Regions from separate parts of the Providencia sp. 6390 genome, predicted to be linked through region 3. Evidence: predicted binding sites of a transcription regulator. Region 3 holds the regulator's gene; each other region holds the start of a gene.

Region 1 (10,852 bases), on a different contig from region 3:
GCACGAACTGCGGTCACGACTTCTTGAGGCAGAACAGCATAATCTAACGCTTCAGCTTGTTTACCACCTTTTTCATAGCCCCAGTTAAAGAAGTCGAGCACCGCTTTGCCTTTCTCAGCGTTCGCCTGGTCTTTATGGACTAAGATAAATGTGGTTGAAGTGATTGGCCATGCGTTATCGCCATCACGGTTAGTTAAGTCTTGAGCGAATGATTTCGACCAATCGACTTTTTTCGCTGCGGCACTGAAACTTGCACCTGTTGGTGAAACCACCTTACCATCAGCAGAAACTAGCTTAGTATAAGCAAGGTTGTTTTGTTTTGCATAGGCGTACTCAACATAACCAATAGAACCAGGTAAGCGCTGAACAAAGGCTGCAACGCCATCGTTACCTTTACCGCCGACACTGTTTTTCGGCCAATTAACCGTTGAGCCAGCACCGATATCATTTTTCCAGCTTGAGCTGACTTTTGATAGGTAGCTAGTAAAAACGAAAGTGGTACCTGAACCATCAGAACGTCTCACTACAGCAATATTTTGGTCTGGTAGATTGACACCTGGGTTTAATTTAGCGATAGCTGGGTCATTCCATTTGGTGATTTTACCCAGATAGATGTCACCTAATGTTGTGCCATCTAAAGTCAGTTGACCTGACTGAATACCTTTTACGTTAACTGCCAGAACCACACCACCAATCACGGTTGGGAATTGGAACAGGCCATCTTCTTTTAATTTTTCATCAGTCAATGGCGCATCTGACGCACCGAAATCAACTGTTTTTGCATTAATTTGTTTAACGCCACCAGAAGAACCAATCCCCTGATAGTTCACTTTGTTACCTGTTTCTTTCTGATAAGAGTCCGCCCACTTAGCATAAACAGGCGCTGGGAAGGTTGCCCCCGCACCAGTTAAGCTTGTGGCAGCAAAAGAAGACATCGCAGTCATTGAAAGGGTTGCTGCCATTACGCTAGCTAAGGTTGTACGCATCATTTTCATAATCCCTCCGGGGATGTATAGAAACAACTCAGTGTAAATTGTTGGTGAAATGTCACGGTAGGAAAAATAGGACAATTTGATGACAACAACATGTCTGATTTATGACAGTTTTATGACAATTGATTATTTTAGCGTGTCTATTGACGAAAAATGTAAGACTGAGGGATCAAATAATTAATAAAATCAGATGGTAATGTTTTTTACACTCAGTTAGTTGGTATTGTGGCAAAAGTGACAAACTGTCATAAAAAGATCTTAATATGCTATAGGTATAGACGAATAAACTCGCTGACGCGAGTTTATTATGATGGGAACTTGTTAATTACTTTCTTTTAGTTTGAATATTGGATGCTCTTTGAGTTCGGCAATCACCTTATCCATCCCTGCTTTAGTATCAATATTCGGCTGTGCTGTATTCCTTTTCGTAATAGCCTCAAATTTTGCCATTGGCGGAGGTGGCGGTGGCGTGTTTAATGAGACCGTTGACTCACTACTTGCGGCTTGATATTTTTCCGCTCTCTTAAGAAACACAGGGCTCTCTTGCAACTGAGCAATCACTTTATCCATTCCTGACTTACCATCAGTATTAGGTTGAACTGTAATTCCTTTAAATTTTGCCATTGGCGGTGGAGGTGGTGGCGTGTTTAATGGGGCCATTGACTCGCTACTTACCGCTTGATATTTTTCCGCTCTCTTAAGAAACACAGGGCTCTCTTGCAACTGAGCAATCACTTTATCCATCCCTGACTTACCATCAGTATTAGGTTGAACTGTAATTCCTTTAAATTTTGCCATTGGCGGTGGAGGTGGTGGCGTGTTTAATGAGGCCGTTGGCTCGCTACTTACCGCTTGGTATTTTTCCGCATTCTTCTTAAAGACAGGACTCTCTTGCAACTGAGCAATCACTTTATCCATCCCTGATTTCCCCCCTTCAGCTTGATGAGAATTGGTTGCTTCAGGCATCGGCGGCGGTGTAGGAATCGATGAAGACAATTTTGATTCGATTAATTTTACAGAAGGTGTTGTTAATACAGTGGCCAATTGTTTACCCCAAGTCACTTTTTTAGGCTCTTTTTGAGATCCTTGTTTATAACGCTCTTGAGTATTCGCAACCCGGACTGTTTTTGCGGGTAAGCTTACTTTTTCGTTCTGTATTGTATTCATCGCAGTCAACGCATCTAAGCTTTGAGACTTGCGGATAGTCGTAAAAAAATTAATCTTCATAAAACTCACCTCACTTATTCAATTAAAAATCATTATCAAAGCAAAGCAATCATCAAGTCTTTTATATAACGATTATATTATTTATAAATTATGTGGTTTTGTTTTATAGAATGAATAGCTAGGAGTGAATACAACAAAGAAATAGAAACAACACAAGTTGTTATAAAAACCCCTCAATAATCCGGGGTGTGACTAGTGAGTAAGTGGCTGAGAGCCTACATAAGCCGTTGACAAGCGCAAACTAGCATAATCACTATATCTTAACCAAGAGCGCTGCAACTTGCAGTATGACCAGTATGAATTACTCTTCTTTTTCTTTTAGCGGTAAGAGCGCTCGAATGGCAAAGCCGCCACGTTCGCTTTTATGAATTTCGATACTGCCCTCATGGGCATCAACAATACGACGGATAATCGCTAAACCTAAACCTGTACCCGTATTACTACGTGCTTTTTCACCCTGTACAAAAGGCTGGAATAGGCGTTGGATATCTTCTTCTTTGATACCCGCGCCATCGTCTTCCACTTGGAACCAAACCGAATCTTCATTTTTGCCGCTGCTAACTTTGATCCAACCATTACCATAACGATAAGCGTTCACAATCATGTTAGTAATAGCGCGTTTAATCGCTAATGGGTTGCCATTAACGATCAAATTACCTGGCTCAAATGCCGTTTCAATTTCACCTGTCACGCTACTTTCTGAAGTCACGGCCTCATTTAAGATCGCATTCAGGTCACAGAACTCCATATTCATTTCTTGGCCAGTTTTCAGGTAATCCATAAATTGACCAATGATCGCATCACACTCTTCAATATCCTTATTGATTGATTCAGCAAGATAGCCATCTTCAGGGCTCATCATTTCCGTCGCTAAACGAATACGAGTAAGAGGTGTCCGTAAGTCATGACTGACCCCTGCCATCAATATGGTGCGGTCATTTTCAAGAGTTTTGATCCCAGCAGACATATGGTTAAACGAGCGAATAGCCGCTTTTACCTCCGTCGCACCTTTCTCTTGCATCGCGGGGAGTATCACCCCTTTCCCTACCTGACTCGCATGGTATTCAAGTTCAAGTAATGGTTTGTTTTGATAGCGAATATATAGCCAAACACCTGCAAAAATAGATAAGAAAATGGCGAGGGTATAACGGAACACCAACGAAAATTGGTTTTGCCCAATTTCAGTCAGGGGAACTCGCACCCATATATCAGGGGCAAGATAAGATGTTAACCATAAGATGGGGTATTCACGGCCAAGCTCTAAGCGTACCTGAGCTTCGCCACCAATATACTCAGACATATTTTCGCTGAGAAAATCATATTCTTTAGCCCAATTCAAACCTTCTTCCATTGCGGCAGATTGGGCATAAAAGGTAATACCTAATTCATTATAGATTTTTTTACGTAACGCAGGAGATACTCGCACTGTGGTTCCATCTTGCAGCACCATTTTTTCCGTCATCAATGTTCGTACTTCATAAGCCAGCACTTTGTTGAATTGCTGCAAGCTTGGCATGACAACAAAGTTCAACACCACCATGTAACTGGTGACTAAGCTAGCAAAAAGTAATGCTACGAACAAAAATAACGAACGAGAAAATGTACTACGTCGAGAGAACCTCAGTCGCTTCATGCTTTACTGCCGTCCGGAACAAATACGTAGCCCAAACCCCAAACCGTTTGAATATAACGTGGGTGAGCAGGATCTTCTTCAACCATGCGACGTAAACGCGAGATTTGCACGTCAATCGAACGTTCCATGGCGCTATATTCACGACCTCTTGCTAAGCTCATTAGCTTATCACGAGATAATGGTTCCCTTGGGTGCGATACCAGTACTTTCAGTACTGCGAATTCACCACTGGTTAAAGGCATATTTTCTTCGCCTTGGAACATTTCACGCGTACCAAGGTTAAGTTTAAATTTACCAAAAGTGATCACGGCATCATCTTGAGATGGTGCACCTGGCAGCTCATTCGCTTGACGACGTAATACCGCACGAATACGTGCCAGTAATTCACGTGGGTTGAAAGGCTTCGGAATATAGTCATCTGCGCCAATTTCCAGACCAACAATACGATCGACTTCTTCGCCTTTTGCCGTCACCATAATAATTGGAATCGGGTTGTTTTGGCTGCGTAAGCGACGACAAATTGACAGACCATCTTCACCTGGCAACATTAGATCTAATACGATTAGATGAATGGATTCCCTTGTTAGGATCCTATCCATTTGCTCGGCATTCGCAGCACTGCGAACTTGAAACCCTTGCTCTGTCAGGTAGCGTTCTAACAAGGCACGCAAACGCATATCATCATCGACGACAAGAACTTTATAGCTTTCTTGCATTTTGTAGCCCTCAAGATGTGCAATCTATCGAAATTATTTTTAAAAATATGATTATACTCATTGTACTTCAAGTTACTCATGTGATTCGGCTAATACTCGATAATCACCCTCAAACCCGAATTTTTTTGTGTATAAGCTAAATATAAAATAGTTAATGTTATAATTTACCATCAAGTTGAAATTTAATGAATAATTTTACACGTTATCTGGTTAGTGGTTTATAACTAATTTCTAAGACGCAATAGTCGACGATCCCACCGGGTGTACTTACCGTAATTTCATCGTCAACCTGCTTACCAACCAGTGCGCGTGCTACTGGTGAGTCAATCGATATCCAATTCTTTGCAGGATCAAATTCGTCAGCACCCACTAACCGGAATATTCTGATATTTTCACTATCGTCTTCAAGTTTAACCCATGCTCCGAAAAAAACACGTCCTTCTTGTCGCGGATCGGGTTCAACAATTCTTAATTGATCCAGTCTTTTAGATAAAAAACGTACGCGACGGTCAATCTCTCGTAAACGTTTTTTGCCATAAATATACTCCGCATTTTCTGAACGATCGCCTTGTGCCGCGGCCTCCGAAACAGATTGAGTAACTCTAGGACGTTCCTCTTTCCAAAGATATTTAAGTTCTTTGTCTAGTGCATCCCAGCCTTCACGAGTGATCAAGAGACTCTTATTCATATTTCCAGTCAATCAGTAAATAAATTGGATAACCACAAACTATATATGAAATGTTTCTTTCATTCATTCGAATAAACTTCATTCAATAGAGTAAACTTCACCCTAGAAATTCTGCGCCTATGCAAGTATAACAGTGCCATGAATTTTTTAACTGTTCTTTGATGATTAGGTATTAAAAAGCGACATGAATGAAACTTTGAGCCAAATAATTGCAGCAGAGCTGCAAGCGCAACCTAAACAGGTATTTTCTGCTATCACATTACTGGATGAGGGTAATACCGTTCCTTTTATTGCACGCTATCGTAAAGAGGTCACGGGTGGGCTAGATGATACACAGCTGCGTCAGCTTGAAAGTCGTTTAGGGTATTTAAGAGAGTTAAACGACCGCAAACAAACCATTCTCAAATCTATCGAAGAACAACAAAAGCTAACCCCCGAACTTGCTGCCGCTATTAACGATACTCTGAATAAAACCGAACTTGAAGATCTCTATCTGCCTTATAAGCCTAAACGCCGAACTCGTGGACAAATTGCCATCGAGGCAGGCTTAGAGCCTTTAGCGGATACATTGTGGAGTGATCCAAGCCAGTCACCTGATGACTTAGCACAAAGTTACGTCAACGAACAACAAGGTGTTGCAGACATCAAAGCGGCTCTTGATGGTGCTCGCTATATTCTAATGGAGCGTTTCGCCGAAGATGCCACTCTGTTAGCGAAAGTTCGCGACTACTTAATGAAAAATGCGCATATTGTTGCCAAGGTAATTGATGGAAAACAAGCTGAAGGCGCTAAGTTTAGTGACTATTTTGAGCATCAAGAACCCGTCTCATCAGTCCCATCCCACCGTGCGTTAGCGATGTTCCGTGGTCGCAATGAAGGCATTTTGCAGCTTTCACTGAATTGTGACCCCCAGTTTGAAGAACCACCAAAAGAAAGCTATTGCGAAGAAATCATTACCCGCCACCTTGATTTACGTTTGAATAATCAACCTGCGGATCAATGGCGCAAAGCCGTCATCAGCTGGACATGGCGTGTCAAAGTACTTTTGCATCTCGAAACAGAAATTATGAGCTCACTGCGTGAAAAAGCCGAAGAAGAGGCAATCAACGTGTTTGCTCGTAACCTCAATGATTTACTGATGGCAGCGCCAGCGGGTATGCGTTCAACCATGGGTCTCGATCCGGGTCTACGTACAGGTGTTAAAGTCGCGGTTGTCGATGCAACTGGTAAACTCATTGCAACGGATACCATCTACCCACATACAGGCCAAGCGGCAAAAGCAGCCGCTATCGTCGCTGCATTATGCCAAAAGCATCAGGTTGAACTGGTGGCTATTGGTAATGGTACTGCATCAAGGGAAACCGAGCGTTTCTTTGCTGAGGTACAAAAACAATACCCTGAAGTCACGGCACAAAAAGTGATTGTCAGCGAAGCGGGTGCATCAGTGTACTCAGCATCTGAGTTGGCAGCACAAGAGTTCCCTGATCTAGACGTTTCTCTACGTGGAGCCGTTTCTATTGCTCGCCGTTTGCAAGATCCACTGGCAGAATTAGTGAAAATTGATCCGAAATCGATTGGTGTGGGCCAATATCAGCACGATGTCAGCCAAACGCAATTAGCACGTAAACTAGATGCTGTGGTTGAAGACTGCGTAAACTCAGTCGGTGTGGATTTGAATACCGCTTCTGTTGCCCTGCTCACTCGAGTTGCTGGGTTAAGTAAAATGATTGCTCAAAATGTTGTCAGCTGGCGTGATGAAAATGGTCGTTTTGATGATAGAAAACAGCTATTAAAAGTAGCTCGCCTTGGACCAAAAGCTTTTGAACAATGTGCGGGCTTCCTGCGTATCACCAATGGTGATAACCCGCTTGATGCATCGACAGTTCACCCTGAAGCTTACCCTGTGGTTGAGAAAATTCTTGAGGTAGTTCGCCAACCACTCAAAGAGATCATGGGTAACTCACAAGCGTTGAACAGCTTAAGCCCTCGTGATTTCACTACAGAGCAATTTGGTGTACCAACGGTTACCGATATCATTAAAGAACTAGAAAAACCGGGTCGTGACCCGCGCCCTGAGTTCAAAACCGCCACCTTTGCTGAAGGCGTTGAAACCATGAATGATCTCACCCTTGGCATGGTCTTAGAGGGCTCGGTGACTAACGTAACCAATTTTGGTGCCTTCGTTGATATTGGTGTTCACCAAGACGGTCTTGTACATATTTCATCACTCTCCAACAGCTATGTTGAAGACCCACATAAAGTGGTTAAGGCCGGTGATATCGTTAAAGTGAAAGTGATTGATGTTGATATCCCACGTAAACGTATTGCGCTCACCATGCGCCTTGATGAGCAACCGGGAGAGTCCAACAGCTCACCACGTCGAGCAAGTAACCAAACAGATAAAAGATCAAGTAAAGCGCCTACGCCACAGCGTGACATGTCACGAAAAAATAATTCCTCAGCAGGTAACAGTGCAATGAGTGATGCGCTGGCCGCTGCATTTGGCAAAAAGCGTTAATAGCGCTCAACCTCTACAATCATTTTAATAGATTGATTGTAGAGGTTTTTTATCCACCCAACCAATTTCTCAACGTTAATAATTAACAAAACGAATACATTGACACATCTTTATTCACCTTAGCTATTTTCTCTCGAAGCCTGCGCTCATCAGTAAACTCAATGCATCGTTGATCCATATCAATTCAATTTGACGAAAAAAGAGGCTAAATATAGCTAATCGTTGATGATTATAATTCTCATTATTAATTAGATTTATTTCTGTTTAGCCTCGTTTTTTGCTTGTATATGACTATATTTCTAATAATAATTATCAATATTATTATCCATAGTAATGGAAGACCTTATGTCACTACTTCCTCAACACAGCTATAAAATATTGGGTTTTTCACCAGAGATCAGCCCCGCTTACCGACAAAAGCTGCTGTCGCTTGGCCTCTTGCCCGGCTCCGTCTTTAAAGTCGTCCGCCTTGCACCTTTAGGCGATCCAATACAAATCGAAACTCATCGGGTCAGCTTAGTACTACGCAAAAAAGATTTAGCACTACTGAATGTTGATGAAGCCACCTCGGCTTAATAAAACGTATCACCGTTTTTATTTTTACTATTGGTAAAATTCTATGAAACCATTAACTATCGGCCTGATTGGCAATCCAAATGCCGGTAAGACCACCTTATTCAATCAATTAACGGGTTCTCGCCAGCGAGTTGGTAACTGGGCGGGTGTGACCGTTGAAAGAAAGGTTGGTCGTTTTAATACACCAGAGCATAATATTGAATTAGTTGACCTTCCGGGAACCTACTCGCTAACGACTATTTCAGAACAAACATCGCTAGATGAGCAAATAGCTTGCTACTTCATCTTAAGTGGTGAAGCCGATATGTTAATCAACGTGGTCGATGCTTCTAATTTAGAACGCAACCTCTATTTAACACTTCAGCTGATTGAATTAGGCGTACCATGCATTGTCGCGCTGAATATGTTGGATATTGCACAGAGCCAACACATAGATATTGATGTTGAAAAGCTTCAACAACAGCTCGGCTGCCCTGTGATCCCATTGGTTTCTACCCGCGCAACAGGCATCGATAAACTTAAACTGGCCATTGATAGCCACCCACAAAACAATATGCAGGCGTTAGTTGAATACCCAACGGCACTGCTACAAGAAGTGGACTCCTTATCAGAACAAATTTCAGCACAACAATTTAGCCAGCAACAACGCCGCTGGTTAGCATTACAAATTCTTGAAGGTGATATTTACAGCCGCCAACGCGCTAATATCTCCGATGAACAACTACATACGACCCAACAAAATCTCAAAAATAGCTTAAACGAAGAAGCCGAATTGCTGATCGCCGATGCACGCTATCAATCTATTGCTGCAATCTGCGAAAAAGCAATCAATAACAGTGCCGCGGAACCGAATAAACTGACACAAGCTCTTGATGGTGTGATCCTCAACCGCTGGTTAGGTGTACCGATTTTCTTGTTTATTATGTATTTGATGTTTGTGTTGGCCATTAATATCGGTGGTGCATTACAACCTTTCTTCGAAGGTGCTTCTGAAGCGATCTTTATTCATGGTATACAGTGGATAGGTGCTTACTTCAGCTTCCCTGATTGGTTAACGGTTTTCCTTGCCCAAGGCATTGGTGGCGGTATTAACACCGTTCTGCCACTCGTTCCACAAATTGGTATGATGTACCTGTTTTTATCTATCTTAGAAGATTCAGGTTATATGGCCCGTGCTGCATTTGTGATGGATAGATTGATGCAAGCCCTAGGCTTACCGGGCAAATCATTCGTCCCGCTTATTGTTGGTTTTGGTTGTAACGTTCCTTCGATTATGGGAGCCCGCACATTAGACGCTCCACGTGAGCGCTTGATTACGGTTCTTATGGCTCCCTTCATGTCTTGTGGCGCACGCTTAGCCATCTTTGCCGTGTTCGCAGCTGCGTTCTTTGGCAAAAACGGTGCAAGCGTGGTGTTTTCTCTCTACCTATTAGGTATCGTCGTCGCCATACTGACAGGTTTATTACTTAAACACACCTTGATGCGTGGCGAAGCCTCTCCTTTCGTGATGGAATTACCGGTTTATCACATACCACATGCAAAAACCTTGCTGATACAAACTTGGCAGCGTTTGAAAGGCTTTGTGATCCGTGCTGGTAAAGTGATTGTTGTTGCAAGCATGTTTATTGGTGCACTCAATAGCTTTTCGCTGTCAGGCAAGCCTGTTGATAATATTAATGATTCTGCCTTAGCTTCCGTCAGTAAAGTGATCACTCCTGTTTTACAGCCAATTGGTGTGCATACTGATAACTGGCAAGCGACGGTTGGTTTGATCACAGGTGCAATGGCCAAAGAAGTTGTGGTTGGTACACTGAATACCCTTTATACCGCTGAGAGCATCACCACAGAGCCTTTCGATGCAGCTTCCTTTGACTTACTTGCAGAGCTTGAAGATGCGGTATCTGAAACATGGAATAGCTTAAAAGAGACTTTCACTTTGAGCGCGCTTTCTAACCCAATCGAAGCGAGCAAAGGTGATGGAGAAATGGCAACAGGCTCGATGGGCACCATGGCAGCTAAATTTGGCTCTAATATTGCGGCTTATAGCTACCTGATCTTTGTGTTGTTATATGTGCCTTGTGTTTCGGTAATGGGAGCGATTGCACGTGAAACCAACAAAAGTTGGATGACCTTCTCGATTCTATGGGGTCTTAACGTTGCTTATAGTCTTTCCGCACTGTTTTATCAGACCGCGACATTTAGCCAACATCCACAAAGTAGTTTGATAACGATTGTTGCTGTTGTGGTATTTAACCTTGCACTGTTTGCGGTACTACGCCGCATGCGTAGCCGAGTCACACTTAATTTAGCCAGCAAAACGGCAAAATCCTGTTGCGATTGTTCAGATAAAGTTTGTCACTAAGAGGTAGATATGGTCAGCTTGTTACAAATCAGAGATTTAGTTGCACTGTATGGGCAAGCTGACACCGACCTTCTCAGCGAACAACTCAAAGCACCAAAACCATTGGTACAAGCTATGGCCGATAAGTTAGTCGCAATGGG
Region 2 (10,852 bases), on a different contig from region 3:
CCTTTATTTATTCGTCGCCGTATTGCTGAAAAAATGCGTAAAAACAGCCAATATGCCAGCAGTATGAAAGCAGAATCGATTATGGATGTGAACCCGCAAGCGGTTGTTAACGCATTAACTCACTATCAAGCAGATTGGATGATCCATGGGCACACTCACCGCCCTGCCATTCATGAAGTTTCTGTAGGTGATAAACAATGTTATCGTGGTGTTTTAGGCGCATGGCACCATGAGGGCTCTGCATTTGTGATCAATGAACAAGGTATTGATTTAATTTTTTTCCCATTCCAATCCGCATAAATAATCATCCTAACCTCTCTCGTTTGCTGACTTTTTAACCACGCAAACGTTTTCCTTACTCAGTTACCATGATATGATCAGGCCAATTCATTTTTCCCACCTCACGGTGAAAATTTATTAACCACAGGGATCACACCACATGACTGCCCAAGTACCTGCTCAATCTGCGGCAAAAATCGCCATTGTTATGGGTTCTAAAAGTGACTGGACGACCATGCAACATGCCGCTGATGTCTTAACTGAGCTGCAATTGCCGTTTCACGTTGAAATAGTCTCCGCACACCGTACCCCAGACAAACTGTTTTCCTTTGCTGAACAAGCGAAAGGCAATGGCTTCAATGTGATCATTGCAGGTGCTGGTGGTGCAGCCCACTTACCGGGTATGTTAGCGGCAAAAACGTTAGTACCTGTATTGGGTGTGCCTGTACAAAGTGCTGCATTAAGTGGTGTCGATAGCCTCTACTCCATCGTACAAATGCCTAAAGGGATCCCTGTTGGTACATTAGCAATTGGTAAAGCAGGTGCAGCAAATGCAGCGCTATTGGCGGCTCAAATCCTTGCAACCACTGACGCAGCTATTTTTGCTCGCTTATCGACTTGGCGTGAAACCCAAACTAACGATGTGCTAAATAACCCAGATCCTCGGGAGGCACAATGAAACCGGTTTGCGTCCTTGGCAATGGTCAACTCGGTCGGATGTTACGTCAAGCTGGTGAGCCATTAGGTATTGCGGTATTCCCTGTTGGTTTAGATGCCGAGCCTGAAGCGGTTCCCTATCAACAAAGCGTGATCACCGCAGAAATTGAACGTTGGCCTGAAACCCCTCTGACGAAAGAGTTAGAGCGCCATAACGCTTTCATTAACCGTGATATCTTTCCGCGCTTAGCCGATAGATTTCCACAAAAAAGCCTGTTCGATTCATTGAATTTATCAACTGCACCATGGACAAGACTTGAGTCAAAAACACAATGGCCTGAGTTATTTGCCACACTCGGTGATTTCTTGATCGTTAAACGTAGAACTGGCGGTTATGACGGACGAGGCCAATGGCGAGTTCGCCCCGGTGATGAAGTTGATCTCCCTGAAGAAATCTATGGTGAATGCATTGTCGAAAAAGGGATCCCATTTGATGCAGAGGTCTCAGTAATTGGCGCTCGCAATCGCGCAGGTGACTGTGTATTTTACCCAATCACCCATAACCTTCACCAAGAAGGTATTTTACGTACCAGTGTCGCCTTCCCTAAAACATCTAACTCGCAGCAACAACAAGCTCAGCACATGCTAAGCGCAGTGATGAATGAGCTTGATTATATCGGTGTGATGGCTATGGAGTGCTTTGTAGTTGGTGATAAACTGCTGATCAATGAGATTGCACCTCGGGTACATAACAGCGGTCACTGGACACAAAATGGTGCTTCGATTAGCCAGTTTGAGCTGCATTTACGTGCTATTTTAGATTTACCGATGCCATCACCAGAGGTTTTCAGCCCATCAGTCATGGTGAACCTGATTGGTACAGCGGTTAATCCACAGTGGTTAAGCTTACCGTTAGTTCATTTGCATTGGTATGAAAAAGAAGTTCGCCCCGTCCGAAAAGTCGGTCATTTAAATCTGACGCACAGCGATGCATCTGTTTTGGCAAACACGCTCACTTCGTTGGCAAGCATGCTACCAAATGAGTACAAAAGTGGCATTGAGTGGGCAAATGCAAAATTAGACTGGCACTGTAACTCATAAACAGCGAAAATACCGTCATTCGATGCCCGATTTTTCGGGCATCTTGCGTTTTACATCACTGTCGTTTTAGCCAACAAAACAGGCAGTGTGATTGGAGTTGACATGGCAACCACAAATTCCTCGCTGTTTAGCCCACTGTATCAGTGGAGTATCCTGATCCTATTAGGAATGGTGTATTTCCTTGCCACAGCAACCACCTTTACCTCACTTGGTGTCGTGCTGCCCGGTATGATTGGTGAGTTAAAATGGAGTTGGACTGAAGCCGGTTTTGGCTTCACATTACTGGGTTTGACCTGTGGCCTTGCCAGTTTTCTCCCTTCTTTATTGATCCGCAAAATCGGTGTTCGCCTGACACTATTGTTAGGTACCTTAGTATTTGTTGCCGGTTTTTATAGCCTCTATTCAACCGAAACCATTAGCCGCTATTTTCTCGGCACTGCCTTGATTGGTATTGGTTTTACTCTGCTGGCGACTGTACCGGGAACCTATGTACTCTCCCGATTATTTGAAAAGCAATCACTGGCCTTTGGCCTTTACTTCACTATTGGCGGTTTAGGTGGAGTCGCAGGGCCTTGGATCTATTTCTACGCTTCAAATCAACTTGGCTCATGGCGTATGCACTGGGTGCTATGTGCGATTTACCTCAGCGTAGTCACCTTGATCACCATACTGGCGTTACGTGAAGGTAAACGTGAACAAGAGCATGCTAAAAATATCATGCAAAAACAGGTCAGCGACGCTAGCAAACCCGTCTACCGTACCAAAGAAGTTTGGACAGTACGCCGTGCCTTACGCACTTGGCAATTTTATTTGATTGCCGCCACCTACACCTCCTTTTTATGGTGTGGGATCACCGTAAACAGTTTTGCTGTCGCCCATATTGAAGAACGCGGTTTTGGCATGACCGTTGCCGTTTCCCTGCTCAGCACTATGGCTTTTGTAAATGCGTTCTCTCGATTTATCGGTGGCGCTGCGGGCGAATGGCTAGAGCCTAAAAAATTACTGATAGGCAGCCTGATCATCATGGTGTTTGGTGTCATTTGCTTGAGCATCGCGACTTCATGGTTATGGCTGATTTTATTTGTGCTGTGTGTTGGAATTGGTTATGGCATGACCTTTTTGGCTTCGAGCGTATTACTTTCAAACTATTTTGGCCGTGGCCCTTATTTAGAATTGTTTTCAGTGGTCAATTTGATCTCCACTGTTGCTTGCCTTGCGCCATTTATTGCTGGTGCAGTTAAAGACTATACCCATAGCTTTACCCCTGCATTTTTAATTATTGCTGCGCCAGTCCTTGTGATCCTCATACTCACTTTAATGATGAAACCGCCTGTTTTGTCTGCAAAAAAATAAAAAAACTCGGGTGATGAGCCCGAGCAAAATCAATAAACAAGGAAATTAAGGATTTAACAACGCAGGCACTTTCAGCAAGATAAATTCGTTATCATCCGCTTGGTTTGGCTCACGGCTAGATGAAAATGGGTAGTTATTGTCGTTGCCAACAATGATGTGCTCATTATCAACAACATCAACGTTTTCAATGGTAAAGAATGGGAAGGTAAATACGCCATCATTTAATGGTTTTTTGGCGACACCTTCTGGGTCTTTAATATTCATTAAATCAATGTAAGCTTGCTTATCAACCGGTGCACCTTGGTTTTTATCTGAAAACTCAATACGGTAAACACGTTTGAATTTAGCTAAATTGCTAAAGCAGTTGGTGGTATCTGTTACCCCCTCCGCGCAAGCTTTATCAGCAGTTCCTTCGCCATTATCTCGTTCAATAATCAATCCATGGCTATCATCGATCATATTGAAATCGCCGATCGCATTTTGATTGTCTTCAAAGACATACAGCCAGCTACGGCCTGTCCATTGCTGATTTTTTACATCGAATTCAAGAATTCGTGCAGCGCGTTTACCATCAACATTTTCATAGTCTTGTTTTTCTTCATTCCATAAAGCGCCTTCTAGCATTGGATACAGCTTGCTGCCATCAGGTGAAGAAGCCATTCCTTCAAAACCTTTTGAACGATTGACTTGGAAACTCACTTTATCAGTAGGTTTACCCGGTGTGGTGACTTGATAGTGATCAGGTGAAACCACTTTTTTGCCATCAACTTGGGTTTCAAATAGCGCTAATACCTTACCATTGAGATCCATTTTTATCAGATAAGGTCCAAACTCTTCCCCGACCCACAGTGCACCATCTGCAAATTGGAAACTTTCAGGATCAAAGTCACTACCAGTTAAATAGCGCTTATCGCTACTTTCATTAATAATATGAAATGGAATGATTTTATCCGGATCATGGAAAAATACCGTTTTTAATGGATCCACTTTGCCTGTTTTAAAATCAATATCATATTGCGTTAAGTAAAGCATCGAGTCTGGTGAATTCACTTTATTACCATAACCATTATCGGTTAACACCCAATAAGTGCCATCGGCCATGCGTTTAATACCTGAGTGACCTTGCAGTGGCTGACCTGTGATTGGCACATGCATACCAGTCGGACGATCGGCTGACTTACCTTCAACCTTGCCTAACTGATCAATACGATTACCCGTCGTATATTTACCGCTAACTTGTAAATCTTTTGGCGCATCAGCAGGCGCGGGTACGGTAGAATCAACCGCTAAAATTGAGTGGCCAGCCAACGTTGCTGGTACTTCTTGTTGAGCATACCCTGTGGTAGAAAAGGCAACCAAAGTTGCAAGTAGTGATAATGAACTCAGTTTTATGGTACGGTGCGGCTGCATTATTTTGTTCCCATTCGTAACGTTTATCATTATTGACGATGGGATAATAAGCAGGATAAATGACAGTTTGGTGATGATTATAAGACGATTATTTGAATGGCTTCTTGCTTTATCAACAACAAGAAGCCACTAAGATCACACTGACATTCGGCGATGCTGATTGCCTGTACCTAGCAAACGCAGCCCAAGCCAGCTGCCACAGACTGATAATAGCAACGCAGCACATAGCGGTAACAATAACCACATTGACCATTCAGGCTGCCAAGGGAAATCAAACACTTTCGTTTGTAACAACCATAATGCCACTTCAGCACCAAAGGCCGCCGCTAGCCCAGCCATCAGTCCTAATAACACAAATTCGCTCCATAGCGTGCGACGCATCAGCTTTTTGCTTGCTCCTAATGTACGGTAAACCACTAACTCACGTTCTCGTTGGCTCATACCGACTTGAATTTGCGCCAATAACAGTAGTAAACCGCAGAAAATCACTAGCACTACCATCACTTCTAGCGCTTGGCTGACTTGCTGTAAGATCTGCTGAATTTGTGCGATCAATGCCCCTATATCTAATACATTGATTGTTGGGTAATTGCGGCTTAAATCAGTCAGTAACTTGCCATCGCCTTCATAGTGGAAACTGCTCATCCATGTCGCGGGCACATCTTTCAAGGTGCCTTCAGAGAAGATAAAGAAAAAGTTAGGCCGCAAGCTCTCCCAATCAACAGTGCGAATACTGCTTACCGTAGCGCTAAACTCCTGAGCACCTGCATTAAATGTCAGTTTGTCACCAATTTTAATGCCAAGCTCTTTCACGACGGTTTGTTCAATTGAAACTTCACCCACTTTCGGTGGCCATGTGCCTTGATCTAACACATTGGCTTCAGGCAACTTCGCTTGCCATGTTAAGCTTAATTCACGACGCACCGTGTTATTATCAGGGTCACGAGCGTCCGCCCACTCAATCGCCGATGTGTCATTAATCTCAGCTAAACGCGCTAACACAACTGGATAGAAATCCGTCGGTTTGACTTGGTTTTGAACCAATAATTCAGTAACCGGTTTGATCTGGCTTTCATTCATGTTGATCAGGAAATAATTTGGGCTATCGGCTGGCAATTGTTGCTGCCAGCGATCCAATAAATCCCCTCTGACTAAAATCAACAACGCTAACAACATAAATGACAGCGAAAATGCACTCATTTGCGTGATCGTCTGTAGCGGCTGGCGCAGCAAACGACTGACAGAAAGGCGCAAACTGAGTTGTTTGAACTTAAATTGGCGCAGTACCCATAAACCTAGCCAACCAATTAACGCCAATAGAACCGCAACAATCACAATACCAATTAGAATTGACCATAGCAGTGGGTTGACTCCTGCAAATAAAAATAACCCACCAACCACAATTAACGTAACAATAGGCAGATAGTAACGTAGTGGCCAAATTGGTGAAGCAGCATCCTCACGCAACACACGCGATGGCTGGGTTGCCATTAATTGGCGATACGGGCGGATCCCAACAATAATCGCAATCACAAATAAAGTGCCAATCGCCCACACCCAAGGCCATAAACTGGCTGATGGTAAGGCCTTAGGTAACATGGCACCCAGTATTTGCATTAAAATACCTTCAAACGCTAACCCAAGCAGTGAGCCTAACAAGGCTGCCGCAATGAGTATGACTAGCCACTGACCGATAATCCATTTTTGTAAAGCTGAACGACCCGCTCCCAATGTTTTCAGCACCGCAACTAACTGATGACGGCTACGGCAATAGTGGCTCATTGAAACCACCACGGCGGCTATCGCTAACAGCAAGGTCAGTAATACAGACAGCAGCAAAAACTGTTGAGCGCGCTGGAAAGTTTTGCCCACCGCGCCACTATTATCTTTTAAGGTATACCAACGCTGATCGGTTCTCAGTTGTTTGTCATATTGGGCTTCAAAAGCATCAATCACTGCCGTGTCACCTGCAAACATCTCACGATAGGTTAAACGGCTGCCAACTTGCACAGCACCTGTTGCTTGTGCATCATCGAGCGAAATCAATACACGAGGTGCAATTTGAAAAGGATTAAAGCCACTATCAGGCTCTTGAATTAACTGCCCTGCTACTTTCAATGTGGCATCACCGATATCGATGTCATCACCAATTTTGAGGTTGAGTAATTCAAGCAGGCGTGGCGTAACCAAGATCTCCCCTTTGGTTGGGCGAAGACCCGCTGGCTCAGTGACTAAATCACCGTATAACGGATAGGCAGCATCGGCAGCTTTAACCAGCACCAATTGTGGTCGTAAGTTTTCATCTGCCGTTGAATAAGCCATCGTCGAAAATGACATTTGCTGGCTGAGTTTCAAGCCATCGTCTTTAGCCTGTTGTAACCAAGTTGCCTCACTGGGTTGAGAGGAGCGCAAAACGAGATCGCCCGCCAGTAGCTCACGGCTCTGATAACTCATGCTATTTTCAATGCGATCGCTAATTCGTCCCAATGCCAAAACGCACGCAACCGCTAATGTTAGCGCCAGCCACACAATCAGCAGTGATGGCGTTTTCCATTCACGCCAAAACCAACGCCAAATCATGACTCTTCCCTCAACACACCATCAACTAACCGTAAACGGCGCTGACAGCGTGCCGCCAGCTCATTATCATGGGTGACAAGGATCAACGTTGTGCCGTGCTCTTTATTCATTGAAAACAGTAAATCTGCGATTTTATCCCCTGTGTGGCGGTCAAGGTTGCCAGTGGGCTCATCAGCAAACAAGATTTTTGGTCGACCATTGAATGCTCTGGCTAATGCCACTCGTTGTTGTTCACCACCTGAAAGTTGTGCAGGCATGTGTTTTAAACGGTTTCCTAGCCCCAGCTCCGCTAATAAATTGGCAGCTTGTTGTTGGCTGGCGGATTCAGGCTCACCACGCAATAAAGCAGGTAGTTGCACGTTTTCTAACGCATTTAATGTGGGTATCAACATAAAAGATTGAAAGACAAAGCCAACACTTTGTGCTCGCAAAAAGGCACGTTGCTCCTCATTCATTTGGGTGAGCTCTTGCCCCAGTAAACTGACGCTACCGCTACTACCATCATCTAAACCGGCAATAATGCCTAATAAGGTGGATTTCCCCGAACCAGACTCGCCGATCAAAGCAATTGTTTGACCAGACTCGACAATTAGCTCAACACCTTGCAATATAGTGAGCTCATGTTCACCCTGACCAACACGTTTAACGAGATGATGAACTTCAAGAATATTTTCCGCCGACATTTACTGGTATTTCTCCTGTTATTTGTCGCGAGTGGTCAAACACTCGCAGCCACAAAACTATTGATCCTTGGTGACAGCCTAAGTGCTGGCTATCGCTTACCGGCAGAGCAGGCATGGGCCTCATTACTCGCCGAGCGTTGGCAAAAACTGTCACCGCCCGTTATCGTGATTAACGGTAGTATCAGTGGCAACACCTCTGCACAAGGGCTAGAGCGTCTTCCTGCTTTACTTGAACAACACAAACCTGATTGGGTGCTGATTGAGTTAGGTGCCAATGATGGTTTACAAGGGCTATCTGTCGAGCAGATGGAAAACACTTTACAACAAATTATTCAACAAATAACCCAATCAGGCGCTAAACCGCTTTTAATGCAAATTCGCATACCGCCAAACTACGGTAAACGCTATACTTCTAGCTTTGAAAAGGTCTACTCTACATTGGCAGAAAAAAATGCGATTCCGTTACTGCCTTTTTATATGGAAAACATCATTACTCGGCCTGAGTGGATCCAACAAGATGGCATTCACCCAACCGTAGAAGCCCAGCCAACCATTGCTGATTTTATGGAAACACAACTTAAGCCCTACCTTGTACCATCAGCAAAATAGTTTGGTTCTAGCTTTAATTGAAGACAGTAAAACAGTTTTTATCTTAATTAGCGCCTACAGGTAGGTAAAGTTATGCAAAAATCGGTCTTTATCACAGGTGCATCCAGCGGTATCGGCTTTTGTGCCGCTCAAACTCTTCGTCAGCGTGGCTACCATGTCATCGTCGCTTGCCGTAAGGAAAACGATGTCTTACGCCTAAAAGAGCTTGGCTTTGATGCTGTCACACTTGATGTTGATGATTACCTTAGCATAGATCGTGCAGCCGAAGAGGTGCTGACACTGTGCCATGGGCGACTTTTCGGATTATTCAATAATGCAGGTTTTGGTGTTTATGGTGAACTGACTAGCATCAGCCGTGAGCAATTAGAGGCACAATTCTCGACTAACTTTTTCGGCGTTCACCAATTGACCCTGAAACTGCTCCCTGCCATGCTACAACACCATGAAGGGCGTATTGTCCAAACCAGTTCAGTCATGGGGATCATTTCGACCCCCGGTCGTGGTGCCTATGCCGCCAGCAAATACGCCTTAGAAGCTTGGTCTGATGCATTACGCTTAGAGCTCAAAGGCTCGGGTATTCATGTCAGTTTAATCGAACCGGGGCCAATCCATACTCGTTTTACCAACAATGTTGCTCAAACCCAGCAAGACAAACCCGTGAAAAACCCCGGTATTGCAGAGCGTTTTACCCTGACACCTGAACATGTGGTTGCAAAATTAGTGCATGCGCTGGAAAGCCCTCGACCACGTATTCGCTACTCAGTGACACTATTGACCGTCGTGGTACGGTTTTTAAAACGCATACTTCCTGACTGCCTAATGGATAAAATACTGGCTGGACAAGGCAAGAAGGCTTGAAAAAACACAATCTAGCCCCACCTTTAAAGTATTAAATAATTATTTAAAAGAGATCAACTATGCAAGCTTTTGCCCAAATCGTGGATGTTAATGAACAAAACCTGCACCAAGTGGTAGAACAATCAATGAACATGCCTGTTATGTTCTATTTCTGGTCAGCTCAAAGCCCCCACTGCCAAGAGTTTGGCGCGACACTTGATAAAATTGCCAATGACTACGCAGGTCTATTTATGTTAGCGCGTGTTAACTGTGATGTTGAACAAAACGTTGCTGCGCAATTTGGCCTTAGAGCGATCCCAACTGTTTATATCTTACAAGAAGGCCGCCCTGTTGATGGTTTCCAAGGCCCTCAGCCTGAAGACGTCGTATTAGAAATGCTGTCTCGCGTATTACCAAGTCCAGAAGAGCTGAAAGCCGCACAAGCAGCCGAGCTAATCGCGGAAGGGAAACTGCAAGAAGCGCTACCGCTACTCAAAGAAGCACACCAGTTAAATCCCAAAAACAGTGACATCACATTTTTGCTAGCCGAAACGCAAATCGGCCTAGGCCAAGTGGATGATGCTGAAAAAACACTGTCAGTCGTTCCGATGCAAGATCAGGACAGCCGTTATCAAGGGCTAATTGCACAAATCGAGCTATCACGACAAGCGGCAGATACCCCTGAAATTCAACAATTACAGCAACAATTCACAGAAACACCCGAAAATGCCACCCTTGCTGTGCAATTAGCGCTAAAATTACATGAAGTGAATCGTAACGAAGAAGCGCTAGAAATTTTATTTAGCTTCTTGAGAAAAGACCTTGGTGCCGGAGACGGCGCTGTGAAAAAAACCATGATGGATATCATGTCTGCGATGGGTACAGGGGATGCTGTAGCCAGTAAATACCGCCGTCAAATGTATTCATTACTTTACTAATTAAGGGTTAACAATGGACTTGTTCGCATATGGTGCAATACCAATAATCATTTTTATTGCCATTGTTATTGTTTTTACCTGTGTAAAAACCGTACCACAAGGCTACCAATGGACCGTTGAACGTTTCGGCCGCTATACCCGTACGTTACAACCGGGGCTACATATCCTAGTGCCATTTATGGATAGGATCGGTCGCCGCATCAATATGATGGAACAAGTTCTTGATATTCCTTCACAAGAAGTTATCTCTCGCGATAATGCTAACGTGACGATTGATGCCGTATGCTTTATTCAAGTGGTCGATCCGGTTCGCGCTGCTTATGAAGTCAGTAACCTTGAGTTATCCGTTCTCAACCTCACCATGACCAATATCCGTACTGTACTCGGTTCAATGGAATTGGATGA
Region 3 (10,852 bases):
TCTTATGATGTACTTAGCATTCAGCTAAGCTTTTATTTTATTGGAGTACCATGATGTCGAATCGTTATTATAAAAAAGAGCTTAACGGGCACACACTAGCAGCAGAAACATTAATGATGAGCTATGGATATGATCCTCAGCTTTCAGAAGGTGCAATTAAGCCCCCAGTATTTTTAACTTCAACTTTTGTATTTAAAACGGCACAGGAAGGGAAAGCGTTTTTCAATATGGTTAGTGGGCGCACACCAACGCCTGACGACCAGAAACAAGGGCTGGTATACTCTCGCTTTAATCACCCAAACAGCGAAATTGTTGAAGACCGACTGGCATTATATGAGGGGGCAGAAAGTGCGGCATTATTTTCATCAGGTATGTCAGCGATTACCACCTGTTTAATGGCATTTTTGAAACCTGGAGATGTATTACTGCATTCTCAGCCATTGTATGGTGGAACAGAAACGCTATTTTTAAATACATTGGCTCGTTTCGGTATTACTTCAATTTCTTTTGCAAATGGTTGTGATGTGAAATCGATAAGAGAGGTGATTAAAGGTATAGACCCAGCTAAGAATATTGCTGCTATCTATATTGAAACACCTTCGAACCCATTAAATACGTTAGTGGACATTCACTTACTGAGTGAACTAACAAAAGAGATTGCACAAACTCGTCAAGAAGAAAAACCATTATTGATCTGTGATAACACTTTACTTGGCCCAGTGTTCCAGAAACCGCTATCATTGGGGGCTGATTTAAGTGTGTACTCACTAACTAAATATGTTGGTGGTCACTCTGATTTAGTTGCTGGTGGTGTCGCCGGTAGTCGTGCATTAATGAAAAAAGTTCGCGCTCAACGTAATGCGATAGGTACTCAGCTTGATCCTCATTCGAGTTGGATGCTTGGACGTTCCTTGGAAACATTGCAATTACGAATGGAAAAAGCCAATGATAACGCACAGCAATTGGCGACATTTTTACATCAACATCCAAAAGTCAAAAAAGTGCATTACCCTGAATTCTTACCAAAGGAAAGTACTGAATATCAGGTATATCAGCGCCAATGCACAGGTGCAGGTTCAACGTTTTCCATCAATGTCGGTGATAACGAAGAGGATGCATTTAATTTCTTAAACCATTTGGCGTTGTTTAAGTTAGCGGTAAGTTTAGGAGGAACAGAATCGTTAGCCTGCCATCCTGCATCAACCACCCATTCAGGGGTCGCTGAATCAGTTCGTCAAGCAACCGGTATCGATAGTAATCTAGTGCGTTTATCAGTAGGAATCGAAAACGTAAATGATTTAAAACAAGCGTTATCACAAGCTTTGGATGCTGTTTAAGTGAAAAACAAGCAGAGGTTCAAACCTCTGCTAATCGCTTTAGTTGATCCGATATTGGCTTGGTAATTCACTAAACCCAAAGCCATTGGTTTTTTTCACCGGGATCTGTACAGGTATCCGTTCTTTCATCGCTTCAACGTGGCTAATAACCCCAATTGTTTTCCCTGAGGCATTTAAACTTTCTAAAGCATCCAGTGCGATATCTAATGTTTCTGGATCCAGCGTGCCAAACCCTTCATCAAGGAATAATGATTCCAATTGTGTTTTATTGCTCACCATATCCGATAACGCCAAAGCGAGAGCAAGGCTGACTAAGAAGCTTTCACCACCTGAAAGGGTTTTGATGTCTCTGATAGTGTCCGCTTGCCAACTATCAATTACCTGTAATTCGAGATCAGAATTGTGGCTGCGCTTTAAGATATAGCGTCCATGTAACTTATTGAGGCGTTGATTGGCGAGCGAAATAAGACAGTCAAAGGTTAAGCCTTGTGCGTAACGGCGGAACTTATCACCTTCAGCAGAGCCAATTAATTCATTGAGTAATCCCCAATCATCACAATTAGCTTGGCTTTGTTCAATTTCTTGTAGTAAGCCACGTTGTTGATGGCGTTGTTGCTTATCACTATTGAGCTGACTGATGATTTGGCCTTGCTGTTGATTGAGCATTTTTACTTTATTATCAAGTTCGCCGATATCGTGTTGTAATTGCTCTGGATGGCTATCTGGTAAGCCCTTTGGTTGTTGTGTCAAATGTTCTTGTAACGCCAACTCACCTTCTTTATAACGCGTCTCAGTCTGTATGCAGGATTGCTTTAATTGCTGGTGCAATTGCTCTAAGCGCTGTTTTTCATCAGCAGATAATAATGCACTTAAAAATGCTTGTTGTGTTGCAAACGGGCTGCTTGCCAGTGCTTCAGCAAAATGTTGTTGTGCTGTACTCAGCTGCTGTTGACTCTTATCGATCGCACTGGTGACTTCACGATGACTGCCTTTCAGTGATGCTATTTCTTTTTCACGATAACTTACTTGCTCACTGAGCTGTTGTAGTTGAGAGATGATTTTATCTTGTTGCTTCTGTAATTGGCTGACAAATTGTGAAATGGATTGACCACCCAACAATAATTGGCGCGAGTTCTGTTTTTGTTGCAGCAACTGTTGCAACTGTTGTAAATGTTGCTGAGCACTTTCTAGCTGTTGTTTTAACGCTGCTTGTTGAGTGGTCTCTGCTTGTAGCATTGCTTCTGTAACGGCTATTTTTTTGGTGAGATCTTGAGTTGCTTGTTTTTTTAATTCATATAATTGACCGCGTTTTTCTAGCCCATCAAACCATTGAGAGAATTGCTCATCGGTTGGTAATTGAAAACCAGACAATGAGGATTGTAATTGTTGGTGCTGCTCACTATATCGTTGTTGGTGTGTGAGCAGTTGTGCTTGGTTTTCATCCATTGAGCGCTGTATCTGCTTTATTCGCTCATCAAGTAAAGTTAGCATTGATTGCTGCTGATTGTTGAGTGATTGTTTTTCCTGTAATTGATACTTAGATTGCTGATACTCACGTTCAAGTAACACAAAGTCCTGCAAGAGCTTTTGTTCGCTTGATAACTGTTGTTGGCATTCATTGAGTAATTGTTCTACGACATTTTGTTCAATCGCCAATTCTGTAATCATGGCTTTTTGACATGTGGTTGCCCACTGTTTTTGCAAGTAGTTTTCTTGGGTTGCTAGCTGTAACAGTGTCTGTTGGTTTTCTTCTTGTCGCTGAATTTCTTTTTGCCGCTGTGCTTGTTGGGTGGTTAAGTTATGTCTTAATTGTTCAAGCTGAGTGGTCAATTCATGCAAACGTTGTTCTGTTTGGTTTGGCTCTATGGTTTGATATTGTGCAATAGCAGGGTGTTCAGTGGCACCACAAAGTGGGCAAGGGCTACCGGCAATAAGCTGTTGGCGTTCCGTTTCTAGACTGACTATTTTTTGTTCTAATCGTAATCGAGCTTGTAAATCGGTCAAATGAGGCTGGATATAGGCAATTTGCGTTTCTGCTAGCTGGATCTGCTGTTCTGCTTGGGTGATTGATAGCGTAATTTCTTTTTGTTGAGCTAACTTAATTTGTTGTTGGCTTTGTAGCTCTTGCCATTGGGTTAGTAGGATGGGTAACAACTGCATATGTTGCACCGTTGAGCGTAATTGTTCTACTGTTTGGTTAGTTTTTTCAATATCATGGGCTTCCAACCAGGCTAAATAGTTCTTTTCAATTCGCTGATAGATGGCGTGATCTTGCTCAAGTTGTTGCTGAAGCTGTATATATTGCTCAGTTTGCTGCTTCTGTTCACTGCACAAAGTGATGTGCTGTTGTGATAAAGTCTGTTGTTTCTGCTCAAACTGGATAAGCTGTTTCTTCGTTTGCTCTAGATATTGTTCTTGTTGTCGCCATGAGCCAATTTGCTGTAAAATGACGGCATCTTGCTGGTTTTTTTGTAAATAATACTGAATATTGCTGAGTTCTGTATTCGACAGGGATATTTGTTGTTGCCCGTCATCAATTAGCGTTTGTTTGGTTTGATATTGTGATTGATATTGATTTTGTTGCGCTAGAGTTTCTTTAATTTGTTGATTTAAATTAATGATCTCATTATCTAATGGACGGACTTGGTTATCGATTACCAGTGTCTGTTGTTGGGTATAGCTTAGGTGTTGCGTATTTTGTGCGTTAATTTGTGTTAGTTGTTCTTGTAACGGCACTAGCTGTTGAGTTTGATTATTCAAAGTTAGCAAAAGATTTTGCTGTTTTTCTAATAATTCATTCAGTGATTGTTGTTGGCGCTCTGTATCTTGCCATAGAGGGCGTAGGCTCTCAGCCGGTATGTTGTCAGTGAGTTTTTTTATTTCCAGTTCAGCCGCTTGATAGGCACTCTGTGCGTGTTGCCGTTCTAATTGCTGTTGTTGTAAACGTACGGTGAGCTGCTGTTGGCGCTGTTGCCAATGCAGTGCTTGTTGGTATTGCGTACGTTGGAGGTTGAGTTGGTTTTCTTGCTCAGCTAACAATTGCTGCTGAATGAGTAATGTTTGATGTTCACCTTCTGTGAGTAAGTGAATACTTTGCGCTCGCGCTTTTAATAGCTCTAAATCATTTTTAACTTGCTTGTGTTGACGATAGATATAGCTAGAAATCTGACTATAGATTTCAGTTCCTGTAATTTCTTCGAGTAAATCAGCGCGCTCTTTTTCTGTGGCATTTAAGAAGGCCGCAAAATCACCTTGAGATAGCAAGATAGATTTTGTAAAGCGGCCAAAATCGAGTCCCGTTATCTGAATAATTTGTTCTCTGACTTCACTGATTTTTTCAGCGATGATTTTGCCGTCGCTAACCGTTGCAAGCTCAGCTTTTGGTGATTGTAATTTACCATCTGGCTTATTATTTGCACGCCTTTGACTCCAAAATGCGCGGTAGGCTATTCCTTTAACTTCAAATTCAACCTCAGCAAGACATTCACCGGTATGGCGGGTCATTAACTCGTTTTGGTTTGCCGATAAAGTCGTTAAACGCGGAGTTTGATGATAAAGAGCAAGGCAAATTGCATCTAATAGTGTCGTTTTGCCTGCTCCAGTAGGACCGGTAATGGCAAAGAGCCCTTGGCTGATAAAAGGCTCTTGGTTAAAATCAATTTTCCATTCTCCTTTGAGGGAGTTAATATTTTTTAAACGTAAACTCAGTATTTTCATGCATCCCCCTCAAACTCAGAGCGTAATGCATCGTGAGATTGCTTAAATAGTAGTAAGAGCCGTTGTTCTTTTTCTTTGTCGTTCAGTTCTTCTTCTGTTAAACGGCGCAAAAATACCTCTTCGGCCGTGAGTTCATTGAGTGTTTCATTAGCAATCGCAGCTTGTTGACTTTGCTGTTGCTTCCGGGCGCGACGTAATAACACCACTTCAACGGGCAAATCTGTTATCAGTGCTTCAATACGTTGCTGAATATCAGAAAGGTAATCTTGCGTGGCAATCTCGATATCAAGCCAAATGGGTTGAATGTTGTCATTGAACTCTATTTCATTGAGCTGTTTTTGAATATCGACAAGTGATCCTTTAAGTGTTTTCAATGGTTGGAATATAGGGATCGGCAATTGGCGGATCTGTGATATGTCACTGCGATCGAATTCCACTAAACAAACGCTTTTTTGTTGATTTGCTTCATCAAAACTTAATGCGATAGGTGATCCACAATAGCGAATGTGTTGTTCTCCACCGATGACTTGCGGGCGATGTATATGCCCTAAGGCAATATAGTCAGCAGGGGGAAACGCTCCTGATGGAAAGGCATCTAGGGTGCCAATGTAGATATCTCTTACAGAATCAGAAACTTCAGCACCAATAACAGTCAGATGCCCTGTGGCAATAATGGGGATCTCAAGCTCAAGCGCTTCACGTTGTTGTTGCGCTAGCTGATAGCTATACTGATAGTATTCGCTGATGGCAGTTTGTAATGATAGTTGCTTTTGTTCGCTACTTTGCCCAGCAACGCTGAGTTGAATATCTCTAGGGCGCAGAAACGGGATTGCACATAGCAGGGCTCCGGCCTCACCTTGGGCATTTTTTAGCGTGATGACCTGTGGTTCGCTACCTGATGTGACAACATGCGTATTTAAATAGGCAAGTAGTGAGCTAGTTTCATTTAAAACAGAAACAGAATCGTGGTTACCACTGAGTATCACCAGTTGACAGCCTGTTTGTTGCAAAGAGACGACAAATTGGTTGTAAAGCTCTCTTGCATAACTCGGTGGTGAACCCGTATCAAAAATGTCGCCTGCGACAATAATGGCATCAACATGGTATTGTTTTACTTGTTCGATTAGCCAAGTTAAAAAATGTTGATGTTCCGCAGCACGGCTTTTAGTAAAGAAATATTGGCCAAGGTGCCAGTCTGAGGTATGAATGATGCGCATCAATACGGGTTCCTAAACATGACGACTTATGATACTTCAAATCGCAGAATTGCTGTCTATTACATGTGAATTTACGCTAGTTGAACGTTAAGTAGTATACCTGATCTGAGGTGGTTGATTCGGAGAATTATCGTTTTATACTCGTCATTCTTCAAGATGTGGGGCTTTTCGTTGAGGTATAAGTGGCTGCGCTACGCTCGCCGAGTCACCGTGTTTATCTATGCTCCTCGTCTATCTTCGCTTGTCGCCTACCTGCAACTCGAATTATTTAGAGTATAGATCGCATGACTGCGAGATTTCACTAAAATGACAATTGCTATTGGACTATCATGATTGAGTGTTAACATTCATAATTCTGTCATAAAAGTGACGCATAATGATTTTACTTTTAACAATCTCTTCTTATTTACAGGATTAATCATGGCAAGACGCATTCTAGTCGTTGAAGATGAGGCGCCCATCCGCGAAATGGTTTGTTTTGTACTAGAGCAGAATGGTTTTCAGTCTATTGAAGCTGATGATTATGATTCCGCAATTGCGCAGTTAGTTGACCCGTTACCTGATTTGGTATTATTGGATTGGATGATCCCTGGGGGCTCGGGTATCCAAGTGATCAAACACATGAAGCGTGACAGCGATACGCGTGATGTGCCAGTTATGATGCTAACTGCACGAGGGGAGGAGGAAGATCGTGTTAAAGGGCTCGAAGTCGGAGCCGATGATTACTTGATCAAACCTTTTTCACCAAAAGAGCTGGTGGCTCGTGTGAAAGCTATTTTACGTCGTATTTCACCAATGGCGACAGAAGATATTATTGAAATGAACGGGTTAACATTGGACCCAACCTCCCATCGCGTCAGTAGTCAAGATATCCCGATCGATATGGGGCCAACGGAATATAAATTACTGCATTTCTTTATGACCCATCCTGAGCGGGTATATAGTCGTGAGCAGTTACTCAATTATGTCTGGGGTGCTAATGTGTATGTTGAAGATCGCACCGTTGATGTGCATATACGCCGCCTTAGAAAAGCATTAGAAATCGAAGGGCATGATAAAATGGTGCAAACGGTTCGTGGTACGGGCTATCGCTTCTCAACTCGTTACTGACTAATAAAGGGGATCCCCGCGTGCTTGAACGCCTATCATGGAAACAGCTGATTTGGGGGCTGTTTTTATTTATCTTACCTGCATTAATTTTATCTCTATTTATTGGTCATCTTGCATGGTTGCTGGTAATTTCACTTGCCGCAGCGCTGGTTTGGCATAGTTATAACTTAATGAAACTGTCATATTGGTTGTGGTTAGACCGTAGTATGCTCCCTCCTGATGGTAAAGGTGGATGGGAACCCATATTTTACGGGATATATCAGATGCAACAACGCAATCGTAAGCGTCGTCGTGAATTAGGGCAGTTAATTAAGCGGTTTCGAAGTGGTGCGGAATCTTTGCCTGATGCCGTGGTGATGATGACGCTTGAAGGTAATATTTTTTGGTGTAACCGCCATGCTCAACATTTATTGGGCTTTCGTTGGCCAGAAGATAGCGGACAGCCTATTTTTAACTTATTACGCTACCCTGATTTTAGCCGCTATTTTACCTTACAGAATTATGATCAACCTTTAACACTTGAACTGAATAGCGGCGCAATTGTTGAATTTCGTATCCTTCCTTATACCGAGGACCAATTATTAATGGTGGCACGAGATGTCACTGAAAAACGTCGATTAGAAAAAGCGCGTAGAGATTTCTTTGCTAATGTAAGTCATGAGTTGCGCACACCACTGACCGTTATTCAGGGCTATCTTGAGGTACTTGACGACCAAGAAAATGCCTCGCCCGCCAATAAAAAAGCCCTACATGTGATGCAAGAGCAAGCACATCGCATGGATAACTTGGTTAAACAATTGTTGCAGTTATCACGTATTGAAGTGGCTCCTCAGATCAATCTAGATGAGCAAATTAATATCCCTGTTATTCTAAAAATGATTGAGCAAGAGGCGATTAGCTTGAGCCAAGGCCGGCAGCAATTTGAGTTTTCTGTTGATGAGCAATTGCGTGTTTACGGTAATGAAGAACAGTTGCGCAGTGCGGTTGCTAACTTGGTTTACAACGCCATTGCACATACCCCTGAAGGAACGACCATTCGGGTCAGTTGGCAGAAAAATCATAATGGTGCACGGTTTAGCGTTGCTGATAATGGCGTCGGGATCCCAGCCGAACATATCCCTCGCTTGACTGAACGTTTTTACCGAGTGGATAAAGCAAGAACTCGCCATGGCGGTGGGGGAACGGGGCTTGGTTTAGCCATCGTCAAGCATGCCTTACAACATCATAATAGCCAGTTAGTTATCACTAGCCAGTTGGGGAAAGGGAGTGAATTTTCATTTACTTTACCGCCGGTATTGATTGTATCTGATAAGAAAACCGCTAAGACAGCATAATAGAATAGTGAACGATGAGAGCGGCCGCGAGTAGCCGCTTTTGTTGATTGATTTAATGTGTGCATATTTGTCTTTCTATATTTTCATTTTGTAGAACCCGATAATGATGCAAAGATAGAGTGAATAATCGCATATTGATTATTTTTTATTCAAATCATATAGTGTATATTCTTATTTTACTGACAGTAATCACTAGTTAGTAAAAATACTTTAGTGTTTCATGCTTGTTTTTTGGTTTGCTATTGCCTTTTTTCCCTATAAAAGTTTTACTTGTAGCCAGTTATTGGCGATTTTTCCTGTTTTTTGAGTTTTCATCTTGCCTGATGTGATAAATAGTACATATTGTATTGTTAATGGCTTGTTAATAAAAATTCTATGCTCTAAATAATTCGATGTACAACTAGGCGGCAAGTGAGAGAGATGCTAGAAGCATATAAAAGTATGTGACTGGCGAGAGCGAATGAAGCCAACAATGTTGTACTTTGAGGTATGACGAGTATATTCCGTCAATTATCATTCAAAGAGATACTGATTAGTTTCTCTATATTTTCACTATTGCTACATAGATTTAACATAAAATATGGCTCATCGTTTAACATCCAGAGATATTATTGCCTTAGGTTTCATGACCTTTGCGCTCTTCGTTGGGGCTGGAAATATCATATTTCCTCCTATGGTCGGCTTACAAGCAGGTGAACAAGTTTGGACTGCTGCCCTTGGCTTCCTTGTCACAGGTGTGGGTCTTCCCGTTTTAACCGTGATTGCATTGGCTAAAGTGGGTGGGGGTATTGAAGCCCTAAGTACACCTATTGGTAAAACGGCTGGTTTACTACTTGCTGTTGTTGCTTACCTCTCAGTAGGGCCTTTATTTGCTACGCCTCGTACGGCAACTGTATCTTACAAAGTCGGTATTGCCCCTTTGCTTGGTGGTGAGTCTGATATTTCATTGCTGATTTACAGTGCGGTCTATTTTGTATTAGTCATTGGTATTTCATTGTATCCAGGTAAGCTACTCGACAGTGTTGGTCACATACTTGCTCCAGTGAAGATGCTAGCTTTAGCGATCCTTGGTGTTGCTGCAGTACTTTGGCCTGCAGGGGAGCCAATGCCATCAACAGATGCATACCGTGATATGGCATTCTCCAATGGGTTTATAAATGGTTATTTAACCATGGACACATTAGGCGCAATGGTATTTGGTATCGTAATTGTTAATGCGGCACGTTCGCGAGGTATTGAAAACTCTTCATTACTAACACGTTATACCATGTGGGCAGGTTTGATTGCTGGGGTGCTATTAACACTGGTTTATCTCTCTTTATTTAAATTAGGTGAAAACAGTGCATCAATAATCCCTAATCCGCAAGATGGTGCCGATATCTTGCATGCCTATGTTCAATATACATTTGGCGACTATGGTAGCTTCTTCCTTGCGGTATTGATCTTTGTTGCTTGTATGGTTACCGCGGTAGGCTTAACCTGCGCCTGTGCTGAGTTCTTCAGCCGTTATGTGCCGATTTCTTATCGCTCGTTAGTGTTGATACTTGGTGTGTTTTCCATGGTGGTCTCTAACCTTGGTTTAAGCAAACTGATCGCGTTTTCTGTACCTGTATTAGTCGCTATTTATCCACCATGTATTGTACTGATCTTACTTAGCTTCACCCTGAAGTGGTGGCGTAACCCAAGTGTGGTGATGGCGCCAACTATGTTGACTAGCTTTGTAGTTGGTTTGATTGGTGCTGCAAAAGCATCGGATAACCTGAAAGATTACATTCCTGAATGGATGACTTCAATTCCATTGTATCAGCAAGATCTTGCATGGCTGTTGCCTTCAATTGTGGTGTTAGTTGTTGCAGCGGTTTGTGATCGTGTGATCACATCTGCTGCGGAACATAAGCAGGCATGATGATACGAATGTAATGTATAAATAAAGGAGCCATTTGGCTCCTTTATTTTTTTAATCAATGCACAGATATTAATGATGCTCATTACACATCGGTTGATTCGCTATGCGAATTAGGGATCGATAATTTTGATGTTACTAGGCGGGATGCATCTTTACGCTTGTTGTTTGTATTGTCTTGGATTGGCTGACTAGTTGGGCTGTTTAAGTAAAGGATTTTATTTGTGACGACTA

The links. Region 3 encodes PhoB, which activates phosphate uptake and scavenging genes when phosphate is short. Its sites were predicted from a motif close to CTGTCATAAAACTGNCNNAT; they were not measured.
Region 1: the regulator PhoB is predicted to act here: its motif matches at 1,095-1,114, upstream of pstS (phosphate ABC transporter substrate-binding protein PstS).
Region 2: the regulator PhoB is predicted to act here: its motif matches at 4,858-4,877, upstream of AC3Z9T_RS08395 (esterase-like activity of phytase family protein).

Annotation. Positions count from the first base shown of each region.
Region 1 covers NZ_JBYVYL010000010.1:64,782-75,633, reverse strand. The annotation lists gene pstS (phosphate ABC transporter substrate-binding protein PstS) at 1-995, opposite strand, end outside; gene AC3Z9T_RS18335 (hypothetical protein) at 1,314-2,219, opposite strand; gene envZ (two-component system sensor histidine kinase EnvZ) at 2,521-3,852, opposite strand; gene ompR (osmolarity response regulator transcription factor OmpR) at 3,849-4,568, opposite strand; gene greB (transcription elongation factor GreB) at 4,771-5,256, opposite strand; gene AC3Z9T_RS18315 (Tex family protein) at 5,441-7,774, shown strand; gene feoA (ferrous iron transporter A) at 8,120-8,350, shown strand; gene feoB (Fe(2+) transporter permease subunit FeoB) at 8,394-10,712, shown strand; gene AC3Z9T_RS18300 (FeoC-like transcriptional regulator) at 10,722-10,852, shown strand, end outside.
Region 2 covers NZ_JBYVYL010000003.1:211,895-222,746, forward strand. The annotation lists gene lpxH (UDP-2,3-diacylglucosamine diphosphatase) at 1-300, shown strand, start outside; gene purE (5-(carboxyamino)imidazole ribonucleotide mutase) at 440-958, shown strand; gene purK (5-(carboxyamino)imidazole ribonucleotide synthase) at 955-2,037, shown strand; gene AC3Z9T_RS08390 (MFS transporter) at 2,140-3,390, shown strand; gene AC3Z9T_RS08395 (esterase-like activity of phytase family protein) at 3,436-4,800, opposite strand; gene ybbP (putative ABC transporter permease subunit YbbP) at 4,936-7,380, opposite strand; gene ybbA (putative ABC transporter ATP-binding protein YbbA) at 7,377-8,063, opposite strand; gene tesA (multifunctional acyl-CoA thioesterase I/protease I/lysophospholipase L1) at 8,031-8,672, shown strand; gene AC3Z9T_RS08415 (SDR family oxidoreductase) at 8,745-9,530, shown strand; gene AC3Z9T_RS08420 (co-chaperone YbbN) at 9,590-10,447, shown strand; gene AC3Z9T_RS08425 (SPFH domain-containing protein) at 10,461-10,852, shown strand, end outside.
Region 3 covers NZ_JBYVYL010000006.1:140,240-151,091, reverse strand. The annotation lists gene AC3Z9T_RS14095 (isopenicillin N synthase family dioxygenase) at 1-8, shown strand, start outside; gene AC3Z9T_RS14090 (cystathionine gamma-synthase family protein) at 51-1,337, shown strand; gene AC3Z9T_RS14085 (AAA family ATPase) at 1,377-5,054, opposite strand; gene sbcD (exonuclease subunit SbcD) at 5,051-6,271, opposite strand; gene phoB (phosphate regulon transcriptional regulator PhoB) at 6,692-7,381, shown strand; gene phoR (phosphate regulon sensor histidine kinase PhoR) at 7,402-8,715, shown strand; gene brnQ (branched-chain amino acid transport system II carrier protein) at 9,296-10,621, shown strand; gene AC3Z9T_RS14060 (hypothetical protein) at 10,704-10,852, opposite strand, start outside.